Regions from separate parts of the Pseudoclavibacter sp. CFCC 14310 genome, predicted to be linked through region 4. Evidence: riboswitches for the same ligand, from Rfam matches in the RefSeq annotation. Region 4 holds a riboswitch; each other region holds the start of a gene.
The links. Region 4 has a riboswitch for thiamine pyrophosphate ahead of F8O06_RS08015 (ABC transporter ATP-binding protein). Riboswitches for the same ligand answer to the same signal wherever they lie in the genome.
Positions count from the first base shown of each region.

Region 1 (2,190 bases), on a different contig from region 4:
CTTGTCGAGCTGCTGCTGCAGCGTCGGGATCGGCTTGAGCACCTGCACGCCGTCTTTGAGCTCGGCGAGCCCTTTGTCGATCTTCAGGAACGGCACGATGCCCAGCTCGTTCCAGAGATACTTCGCGCTCGGGGCCTCGTTGATCTCACGGTCGACCGTCTGCTCGAAGAGAATCGCGCCGAGCACACGCTCGCTGGTGAAAGCAGGGCTGGTGATGATGCGAGTGCGCAGCTCGTGAATGAGGTCGAACATCTCGGTCTCATTGCGGTACTGCGATTCGTCCACTCCGTAGAGACGCAGCGCCTTGGGCGTGCTGCCTCCGGACTGATCGAGCGCGGCCAGGAAGCCGGCACCGGTCGAGAACCGCTCGTACTGTGCATCGAACACTGATGACATGGTCACCGCTTTCTTTGTTTGGTCAGCAGGGTGCCGTCGTGCGACACGACGAACATTATCTCACGCTGTGGCGAGCTCGGGCAGCGCTGAGCGCAGCTCGCGAGCGGCGGCCTCGGGGTCGTCGGCCTGGGTGATCGCACGTACGACCACGATGCGGTTCGCCCCGGCGTCGAGCACCTGCTCCAGGGTCTCGGCGTTGACGCCGCCGATGGCGAACCACGGCTTGGCATCGCCACGGCTCTGCGTATGCACCTGTCGTACGGCGTCGAGGGTGACCGGGGCCCGACCCGGTTTCGTGGGAGTGCGCCAGACCGGCCCGATGCAGTAATAGTCAGGATCGCCCAGACGCGCCTGCTCGGCCTGCACTCGGGAATGCGTCGACAGGCCGACGAGCGTGCCCTCCGGCAGCAGCGAACGAGCGTCGGCGACGCTGAGGTCGCGCTGCCCGACGTGCAGGATGTCGGCGCCGGTCAGCGTGGCGACGTCGGCTCGGTCGTTGGCGGCGAAGAGTCGCCCATGTCGGCGCGCCGCAGCCGCGAGCAGCTCGAAGTACTCCAGCTCATCACCAGCGTCGAGATGCTTGTCGCGCAGCTGAATGATGTCGACGCCTCCGCGGTAGGCGGCGTCCACGAACTCGTCGAAGTCTCCGGTGCCCAGTCTGGCGTCGGTGCACAGATACAGCTGCGCCTGCTGCAGCATGCTCAGTCGCCATTCTCGGGTGCGAGGTGTGGCGTGCGGGTCGGTGGAGCGGTCAGCGTGCTGAGACTTGACGATCATGCGTCCAGTGTACGAACCGGGCGGTACAATTGCCCCACATGAGCACGGGAGCCGAGAACTCGGCTGAGAGTGCGCGCGATTCACCAGGCCGAAACAGGCCGGTGATCGTGTGCAGACCGTCGACCTGATCCGGATCATACCGGCGTAGGAAGCGAGCAGAATGAACAAGCATGTCATCGTCATCGGTGCCGGCGTCGTCGGCCTGGCGACCGCGTGGCGACTGCATCAGCGCGGTCACGCGGTGACGATCGTCGATCCGGCGCCCGCTTCGGGCGCGAGTCATGCGGCGGCCGGGATGCTCGCCGCCGTGAGCGAGTACGCCTTCGAAGAAGAGAGTCTGCTCGCGCTCTCCGTGCCGGCCGCGCGTCTCTACCCGCAGATCGTCGCCGAGCTGGACCAGGCGACGGTGGTCGGCACCGGCTACCGGTCGACGCCGACCATCGTCGCCACCGCCGACGCCGCCGATCGCGAGCTGCTGCGAAGCCTGCGCGCCCAGCAGCTCGAACTCGGGCTCGACGTGCAGGATCTCACCTCACGAGAGGCCCGTGCGCTTGAGCCGCTGCTCGGCCCGGGCATCAGCGGGGCGTTCCTGGCCCGCGACGACCACCAGATCACCCCGAGACGCCTCGCCGGGGCCTATATATCGGCCCTCGAAGTGTGCGACGACGTGCATGTGGTGCCGGAACGCGCCGTGGAGCTTCTCTGGCGAGACGAGCGGGTGATCGGCGTTCGCCTCGAACCGAGCGAACGTCGAGAAGGACCAGTCACCCATCGCTTCGACGAACAGCCCGCGTGGCCGTCGAGCGAGGTCGTGGCCGACGTGCCGCCGGCGAGCCCGACCCCGAGCGTGTCGGCGCAACAGGTCATCGAGGCAGACGAAGTCGTGGTGGCCAACGGTTTGGAGAGCCCGAGGCTCGGCGGCCTGCCGCGAGGTCTGGTCTGGCCGATCCGCCCGGTGCACGGCGACGTGCTGCGTCTGCGCACTCCGGAGCAGCTGCGCCCGCTCACCACCCACAC
Region 1 covers NZ_WBKC01000002.1:130,690-132,879, forward strand. Annotated here, with positions in the region: gene F8O06_RS04325 (fructose bisphosphate aldolase) at 1-396, opposite strand, end outside; gene thiE (thiamine phosphate synthase) at 457-1,095, opposite strand; TPP riboswitch at 1,208-1,341, shown strand; gene F8O06_RS04335 (FAD-dependent oxidoreductase) at 1,334-2,190, shown strand, end outside.
Region 1: linked by a shared signal. The riboswitch ahead of F8O06_RS04335 (FAD-dependent oxidoreductase) and the one ahead of F8O06_RS08015 (ABC transporter ATP-binding protein) in region 4 are both predicted to bind thiamine pyrophosphate.

Region 2 (2,190 bases), on a different contig from region 4:
TAGCATGGAGTCACCCTTTTCAGATGGATGAGAGACCGAACATGCCAGACTCCCCCGCGCCCGCTCAGCAGTCGTCGTCAGACGGAGCGCCTGCGCTCCGCGTCGAGACCTGGATCGACCTCGCCTGCCCATGGAGCTACATCGGGCTGAGCAATCTGCTCGCAGCGGTGCAGCGCTTCAGCGAAGAGCGGCCTGAGAACCGTGTGCTGCTCGGTCTGCGCAGCTATGAACTCAACCCCGATGCAGATGACGCAGACGCCCGCAGCGCGGCGCAGCACCTCGCCGACATCAAGGGCATCACGGTGTCTCAGGCCCAAACCGAGCTCGACCGAGTGACCGTGGCCGCCGCCGACGCCGGGCTCGACTTCCACTTCGACGTGCTGCAGCAGTCGAACACCGGTCTCGCCCACGAGCTGCTGCACGCGGCCCGTCTCGACCACCGGGAACGCGAAGTCGCACTGGCACTGTTTCACGCCCACTTCAGCGAGGGTCGCCACATCGGTCGTCTCGAGACGCTCGAGGAGATCGCCGGTGAGCAGGGCCTCGATGTCGCATCGATCAGTCGCGAGCTGACCACGCATTCGCATACGGGCGAGGTGCAGGCCGACGAACGACGCGCCGCCGAGCTCGGCATCTCATCAGTGCCGTTCTTCCTGTTCAACGATCGCTTCGGCGCCTCCGGTGCGCAGCCGGTCGAGGCCCTGCTCGAGGTGCTGCACGAGGTGCAGACGCGGGTCGGCGCCGACGCTCGCTGAGACTGACCCTCCGGGGTCGCAGGCGTATACTCTGGGCGTGTGACACGGGGTGCCCCGAACGAGGGCTGAGAAGAGACCCGTCGAACCTGCTCTCGTCAGCACGAGCGAAGGGATCGTCCAAATGACCGTCAACCATGCCGCATCACGCCCGAAGAGCATCCGCGTGCCGCGCATCCTCAGCATCGCAGGCACCGACCCCACCGGCGGAGCCGGGGTGCAGGCCGATCTGAAATCGATCTCGGCGATGGGCGGCTACGCCATGGCGGTCGTCACCGCGCTCGTGGCGCAGAACACCCGGGGCGTGCGCTCGGTGCACCTGCCGCCGGTCTCTTTTCTGCGCGAGCAGCTGGAGGCGGTGTCTGACGACGTGGAGATCGACGGCGTGAAGATCGGCATGCTCGCCGACGCCGACACCGTCACGACGGTGAAGGCCTGGCTTGACGAGGTGCGGCCGCCGATCGTGGTGCTCGACCCGGTGATGGTGGCCACCAGCGGCGACCGCCTGCTCGCCGAAGAGGCCGAGGCGGCCGTGCGAGATCTCTGCCGCAGTGCCGATCTGATCACCCCCAACGTTCCAGAGCTCGCGGTGCTCGCCGACGCGTCTGAGGCACAGACGTGGGCGGATGCCGTGGCTCAGGCCCGACTCGTCAGCGCACGCTGCGATACCGTAGTGCTCGTCAAAGGCGGGCATTTGGTCGGCGATCGCGTGCACGACGCGCTTGTCGACGCCCGGTCTGACCCTGAGGGGTCGCCCGTGCCCGACGGGCTCTTCGAAGCCGACGCTCCGCGCGTCGACACCGACTGCACGCACGGAACCGGATGCACGCTCTCTTCGGCCATGGCGACTCGCCTCGCCGCAGGCGACGACTGGCCCACCGCGCTGATCACCGTCAAGGCCTGGCTCACCCGGGCGCTGCGCAGCGCCGACGCTCTGCACGTCGGGCAGGGTCACGGCCCGGTCGATCACTTCGTCGACCTGCGCTGAGGCTCGACGCCGAGCCAGTCGCAGCGATGGTTCAGTAGCGCGGCAGCGAGGGATCGACCGTCTGCACCCAGCCCATCGTGCCGCCCACCACCTGTCGCACGTTGGTGCGTCCGGAGTCACGCAGCATTTCGAGCGCCTGCGTCGAGCGCGCACCCGTCTTACAGACCAGAATGACCTCGCGTCCGGCCGGGACGTCGAAGGCCCGGGCACGGATCTCGTGCTGCAGCCGGGCCAACGGCAGCAGCCGCGCGCCCGGAATGTGCACGAGGTCGAACTCGTCCGGTTCTCGCACATCGATGAGATCGAAGTCGATCTCGCCGGCGGCTCGTCGCTGCAGCAGCGACTGCAGATCGAGAGCCGTCACACTGGTTCCCTGTGCCGTGCCCGGCGTGCCGCAGAGCTCGACGTAGTCGGCCTCGAGATCGTGCACCCTGGCCCGGTCGGGGTCGG
Region 2 covers NZ_WBKC01000002.1:135,089-137,278, reverse strand. Annotated here, with positions in the region: gene F8O06_RS04360 (DsbA family protein) at 42-755, shown strand; TPP riboswitch at 791-886, shown strand; gene thiD (bifunctional hydroxymethylpyrimidine kinase/phosphomethylpyrimidine kinase) at 877-1,740, shown strand; gene moeB (molybdopterin-synthase adenylyltransferase MoeB) at 1,772-2,190, opposite strand, start outside.
Region 2: linked by a shared signal. The riboswitch ahead of thiD (bifunctional hydroxymethylpyrimidine kinase/phosphomethylpyrimidine kinase) and the one ahead of F8O06_RS08015 (ABC transporter ATP-binding protein) in region 4 are both predicted to bind thiamine pyrophosphate.

Region 3 (2,190 bases), on a different contig from region 4:
CGGACGCCCGCGACTTTCCGGCGCCGGCGAAGCACTCGGCCCGCGAGTGGTTCAAGACCACGGATGCCAAACGTGAGCTGGCGGCCGAGCAGGCGCGTTCCAGCGCAGTGCAGGCCGATCTGACGCAGCGCCCGGGCAACCAGGACGCCCAGCGCGACGCCGATTGGGAGCGCAGGCCCATGCCCGCAGGCTTCGGGAGCCCCGCGGCGCCGTCTGAGCAGTCCGAAGAACGAAGCAGCACGCAGGGGAGCACAAAGTGAGCACCGCACGCGAAGACATCCTGGATCGCATCAAAGACGCGCTGCGGATCGCGCCGCCGGTGGTCGAGCCCGTGGTGCGCGACTATGACGCCGAGATCGAGCTGCCCGACGCCGAACGCATCGATCTGCTGATCGATCGGCTCGAAGACTACAAAGCCGAGGTGCGGCGCGCCACGCCGAGCACCATCGGGGCAGAGGTCGCCTCGGCCCTCGCCTCCGTGCAGGCGAGCCGCGTCGGCATCCCCCCGGCACTGGATCGCAGCTGGCTGGGTGACTACGCGGGCGAGGTGCAGGTCGACGACGCTTCGATCCCTGCCGCATCGCTCGACAGCCTCGATGCCATCGTCACCGGAGCGGCCGTGGCCTGCTCGATCAGCGGCACGATCTTTCTGGACGGCAGCGGCACCCAGGGTCGCCGCGCGCTGACGCTGGTGCCCGATGTGCACGTGTGCGTGGTGCAGGATGCAGAGATCGTCGTCGACATGCCGGCGGCGATTCGGCGGCTGGTGCCGGAAAGGCCGATCACGATGATCGCCGGGCCCTCTGCGACCTCGGACATCGAGCTGCAGCGCGTCGAAGGCGTGCACGGCCCGCGCACCCTGATCGTGGTGATCGTCTCGGCCGAATGACTCGCCCAGACTGAGCAGTAGCAGACCCCGGTCGGCCGTGTGCCGACCGGGGTCTGCTACGCTTTCGACGAAGACACGGGGTGCTCCGAGAGCTGGAGCTGAGATGAGACCCGCTGAACCTGATCTCGTTCACACGAGCGGAGGGATGTCACACGATGGAATCGACGCGCGTCGAATCCGACACCGCAGTCGTCGTCAGCGACGTGGTCTACACGCCTGAGGGCGCAGCGGCGCCGGTGCTCGAAGAACTGAGCCTGAGCATCCAGACCGGCGAGCACGTCGCCGTGATCGGTCGTTCCGGCTGCGGCAAGACCACCGCCCTGTCGGTGATCACCGGGCTGCTCACACCAGACGCAGGCACGGTCCGAGTGCTCGATCACTCCGATCCGGCCGAACGAGTGCGCAGCTGCGCACTCATGCCTCAGGGCGACTCCCTGCTGCCGTGGCTCTCTCTGGTCGACAATGTCGCGATGCCGCTGCGCAACCGCGGCGTCTCCAAGTCAGCCGCACGCGAGCAGGTGCGTCCACTGGTCGAGCAGTGGGGGCTCGGCTCGGTCGCGCACCGCCGCCCGCATGAGCTGAGCGGCGGCATGCGACAGCGTGCTGCTCTGCTGCGCGCCCTCGCCGCCGACAAACCCGTCCTGCTCGCCGACGAGCCCCTGGGAGCCCTCGATGCGATCACCCGTGCCGACGGTCAGACCTGGCTGCGCGAGCGGCTGCGCGATCGGCAGACCACGCTCGTGCTGGTCACCCACGACGTCGACGAAGCCCTGCTGCTGGCTGATCGGGTGCTGGTGCTGGCCGGACGGCCTGCGCGTGTGACCGCTGAGAGTCGCGGCTGGTTCGGCGATCCTCGCTCGCGCACCGAGCTGCTCGCAGACGTCGATCTGGCCGCTGCGCGCACCGGTCTGCTGACCGCGCTGTCCGCAGAGGGGGCGATGCGGCGATGAACACGCGCAACGCACAGAGCCGCCTGCACCGGGTGCTGCCGCCGGCCACTGCGGTCGTGATCGTGCTGGCCGTGTGGTGGGGAGCCACCACGTGGCTCGGAGTGCCGAAATACCTCGTTCCGGCCCCGCAGGACGTCATCGTGGCGCTCGGCCGCTACTGGGGCACGCTGTGGTCGGCCACTCTCGTGACCGGCAGTGAGACTGTGCTCGGCCTGCTGGTCGGCGTTCTCGCCGCCGGCGTCATCTCGGTCACGGTCTTCGCGGTGAAACCGCTGCGCAGCGCCCTCGAACCCCTGCTGATCGGCACGCAGACAGTGCCGGTCATGGTCTTCGCCCCGATTCTCACGATCG
Region 3 covers NZ_WBKC01000002.1:149,184-151,373, forward strand. Annotated here, with positions in the region: gene F8O06_RS04415 (LutB/LldF family L-lactate oxidation iron-sulfur protein) at 1-260, shown strand, start outside; gene F8O06_RS04420 (LutC/YkgG family protein) at 257-889, shown strand; TPP riboswitch at 956-1,052, shown strand; gene F8O06_RS04425 (ABC transporter ATP-binding protein) at 1,045-1,839, shown strand; gene F8O06_RS04430 (ABC transporter permease) at 1,836-2,190, shown strand, end outside.
Region 3: linked by a shared signal. The riboswitch ahead of F8O06_RS04425 (ABC transporter ATP-binding protein) and the one ahead of F8O06_RS08015 (ABC transporter ATP-binding protein) in region 4 are both predicted to bind thiamine pyrophosphate.

Region 4 (2,190 bases):
GGAACGAGGTATTTCGGCACTCCGAGCCACGTGGTGGCTCCCCACCACACGGCCAGCACGATCACGACCGCAGTGGCCGGCGGCAGCACCCGGTGCAGGCGGCTCTGTGCGTTGCGCGTGTTCATCGCCGCATCGCCCCCTCTGCGGACAGCGCGGTCAGCAGACCGGTGCGCGCAGCGGCCAGATCGACGTCTGCGAGCAGCTCGGTGCGCGAGCGAGGATCGCCGAACCAGCCGCGACTCTCAGCGGTCACACGCGCAGGCCGTCCGGCCAGCACCAGCACCCGATCAGCCAGCAGCAGGGCTTCGTCGACGTCGTGGGTGACCAGCACGAGCGTGGTCTGCCGATCGCGCAGCCGCTCGCGCAGCCAGGTCTGACCGTCGGCACGGGTGATCGCATCGAGGGCTCCCAGGGGCTCGTCGGCGAGCAGGACGGGTTTGTCGGCGGCGAGGGCGCGCAGCAGAGCAGCACGCTGTCGCATGCCGCCGCTCAGCTCATGCGGGCGGCGGTGCGCGACCGAGCCGAGCCCCCACTGCTCGACCAGTGGACGCACCTGCTCGCGTGCGGCTGACTTGGAGACGCCGCGGTTGCGCAGCGGCATCGCGACATTGTCGACCAGAGAGAGCCACGGCAGCAGGGAGTCGCCCTGAGGCATGAGTGCGCAGCTGCGCACTCGTTCGGCCGGATCGGAGTGATCGAGCACTCGGACCGTGCCTGCGTCTGGTGTGAGCAGCCCGGTGATCACCGACAGGGCGGTGGTCTTGCCGCAGCCGGAACGACCGATCACGGCGACGTGCTCGCCGGTCTGGATGCTCAGGCTCAGTTCTTCGAGCACCGGCGCCGCTGCGCCCTCAGGCGTGTAGACCACGTCGCTGACGACGACTGCGGTGTCGGATTCGACGCGCGTCGATTCCATCGTGTGACATCCCTCCGCTCGTGTGAACGAGATCAGGTTCAGCGGGTCTCATCTCAGCTCCAGCTCTCGGAGCACCCCGTGTCTTCGTCGAAAGCGTAGCAGACCCCGGTCGGCACACGGCCGACCGGGGTCTGCTACTGCTCAGTCTGGGCGAGTCATTCGGCCGAGACGATCACCACGATCAGGGTGCGCGGGCCGTGCACGCCTTCGACGCGCTGCAGCTCGATGTCCGAGGTCGCAGAGGGCCCGGCGATCATCGTGATCGGCCTTTCCGGCACCAGCCGCCGAATCGCCGCCGGCATGTCGACGACGATCTCTGCATCCTGCACCACGCACACGTGCACATCGGGCACCAGCGTCAGCGCGCGGCGACCCTGGGTGCCGCTGCCGTCCAGAAAGATCGTGCCGCTGATCGAGCAGGCCACGGCCGCTCCGGTGACGATGGCATCGAGGCTGTCGAGCGATGCGGCAGGGATCGAAGCGTCGTCGACCTGCACCTCGCCCGCGTAGTCACCCAGCCAGCTGCGATCCAGTGCCGGGGGGATGCCGACGCGGCTCGCCTGCACGGAGGCGAGGGCCGAGGCGACCTCTGCCCCGATGGTGCTCGGCGTGGCGCGCCGCACCTCGGCTTTGTAGTCTTCGAGCCGATCGATCAGCAGATCGATGCGTTCGGCGTCGGGCAGCTCGATCTCGGCGTCATAGTCGCGCACCACGGGCTCGACCACCGGCGGCGCGATCCGCAGCGCGTCTTTGATGCGATCCAGGATGTCTTCGCGTGCGGTGCTCACTTTGTGCTCCCCTGCGTGCTGCTTCGTTCTTCGGACTGCTCAGACGGCGCCGCGGGGCTCCCGAAGCCTGCGGGCATGGGCCTGCGCTCCCAATCGGCGTCGCGCTGGGCGTCCTGGTTGCCCGGGCGCTGCGTCAGATCGGCCTGCACTGCGCTGGAACGCGCCTGCTCGGCCGCCAGCTCACGTTTGGCATCCGTGGTCTTGAACCACTCGCGGGCCGAGTGCTTCGCCGGCGCCGGAAAGTCGCGGGCGTCCGTCCAGCCGCCCAAGAGCCCGGGCAGCTTGGTGATCTTCTTGTCAGGACCAGCCACGATGCGGCCGCCGATGCTGGCCGCCTTCTGCGCCGCATGCCAGCGTTTGCCGGAGCTCATGGCCGACGCCACGGTCTTGAGCATCGGCTTCTCGAGCCCGGAGCCGACGGTGTTGACCTTCTGGTCGCGCAGTTCGACGAGGATCGACGGGATGTCGATCTTGACCGGGCAGACC
Region 4 covers NZ_WBKC01000003.1:130,087-132,276, forward strand. Annotated here, with positions in the region: gene F8O06_RS08010 (ABC transporter permease) at 1-125, opposite strand, end outside; gene F8O06_RS08015 (ABC transporter ATP-binding protein) at 122-916, opposite strand; TPP riboswitch at 909-1,005, opposite strand; gene F8O06_RS08020 (LutC/YkgG family protein) at 1,072-1,704, opposite strand; gene F8O06_RS08025 (LutB/LldF family L-lactate oxidation iron-sulfur protein) at 1,701-2,190, opposite strand, start outside.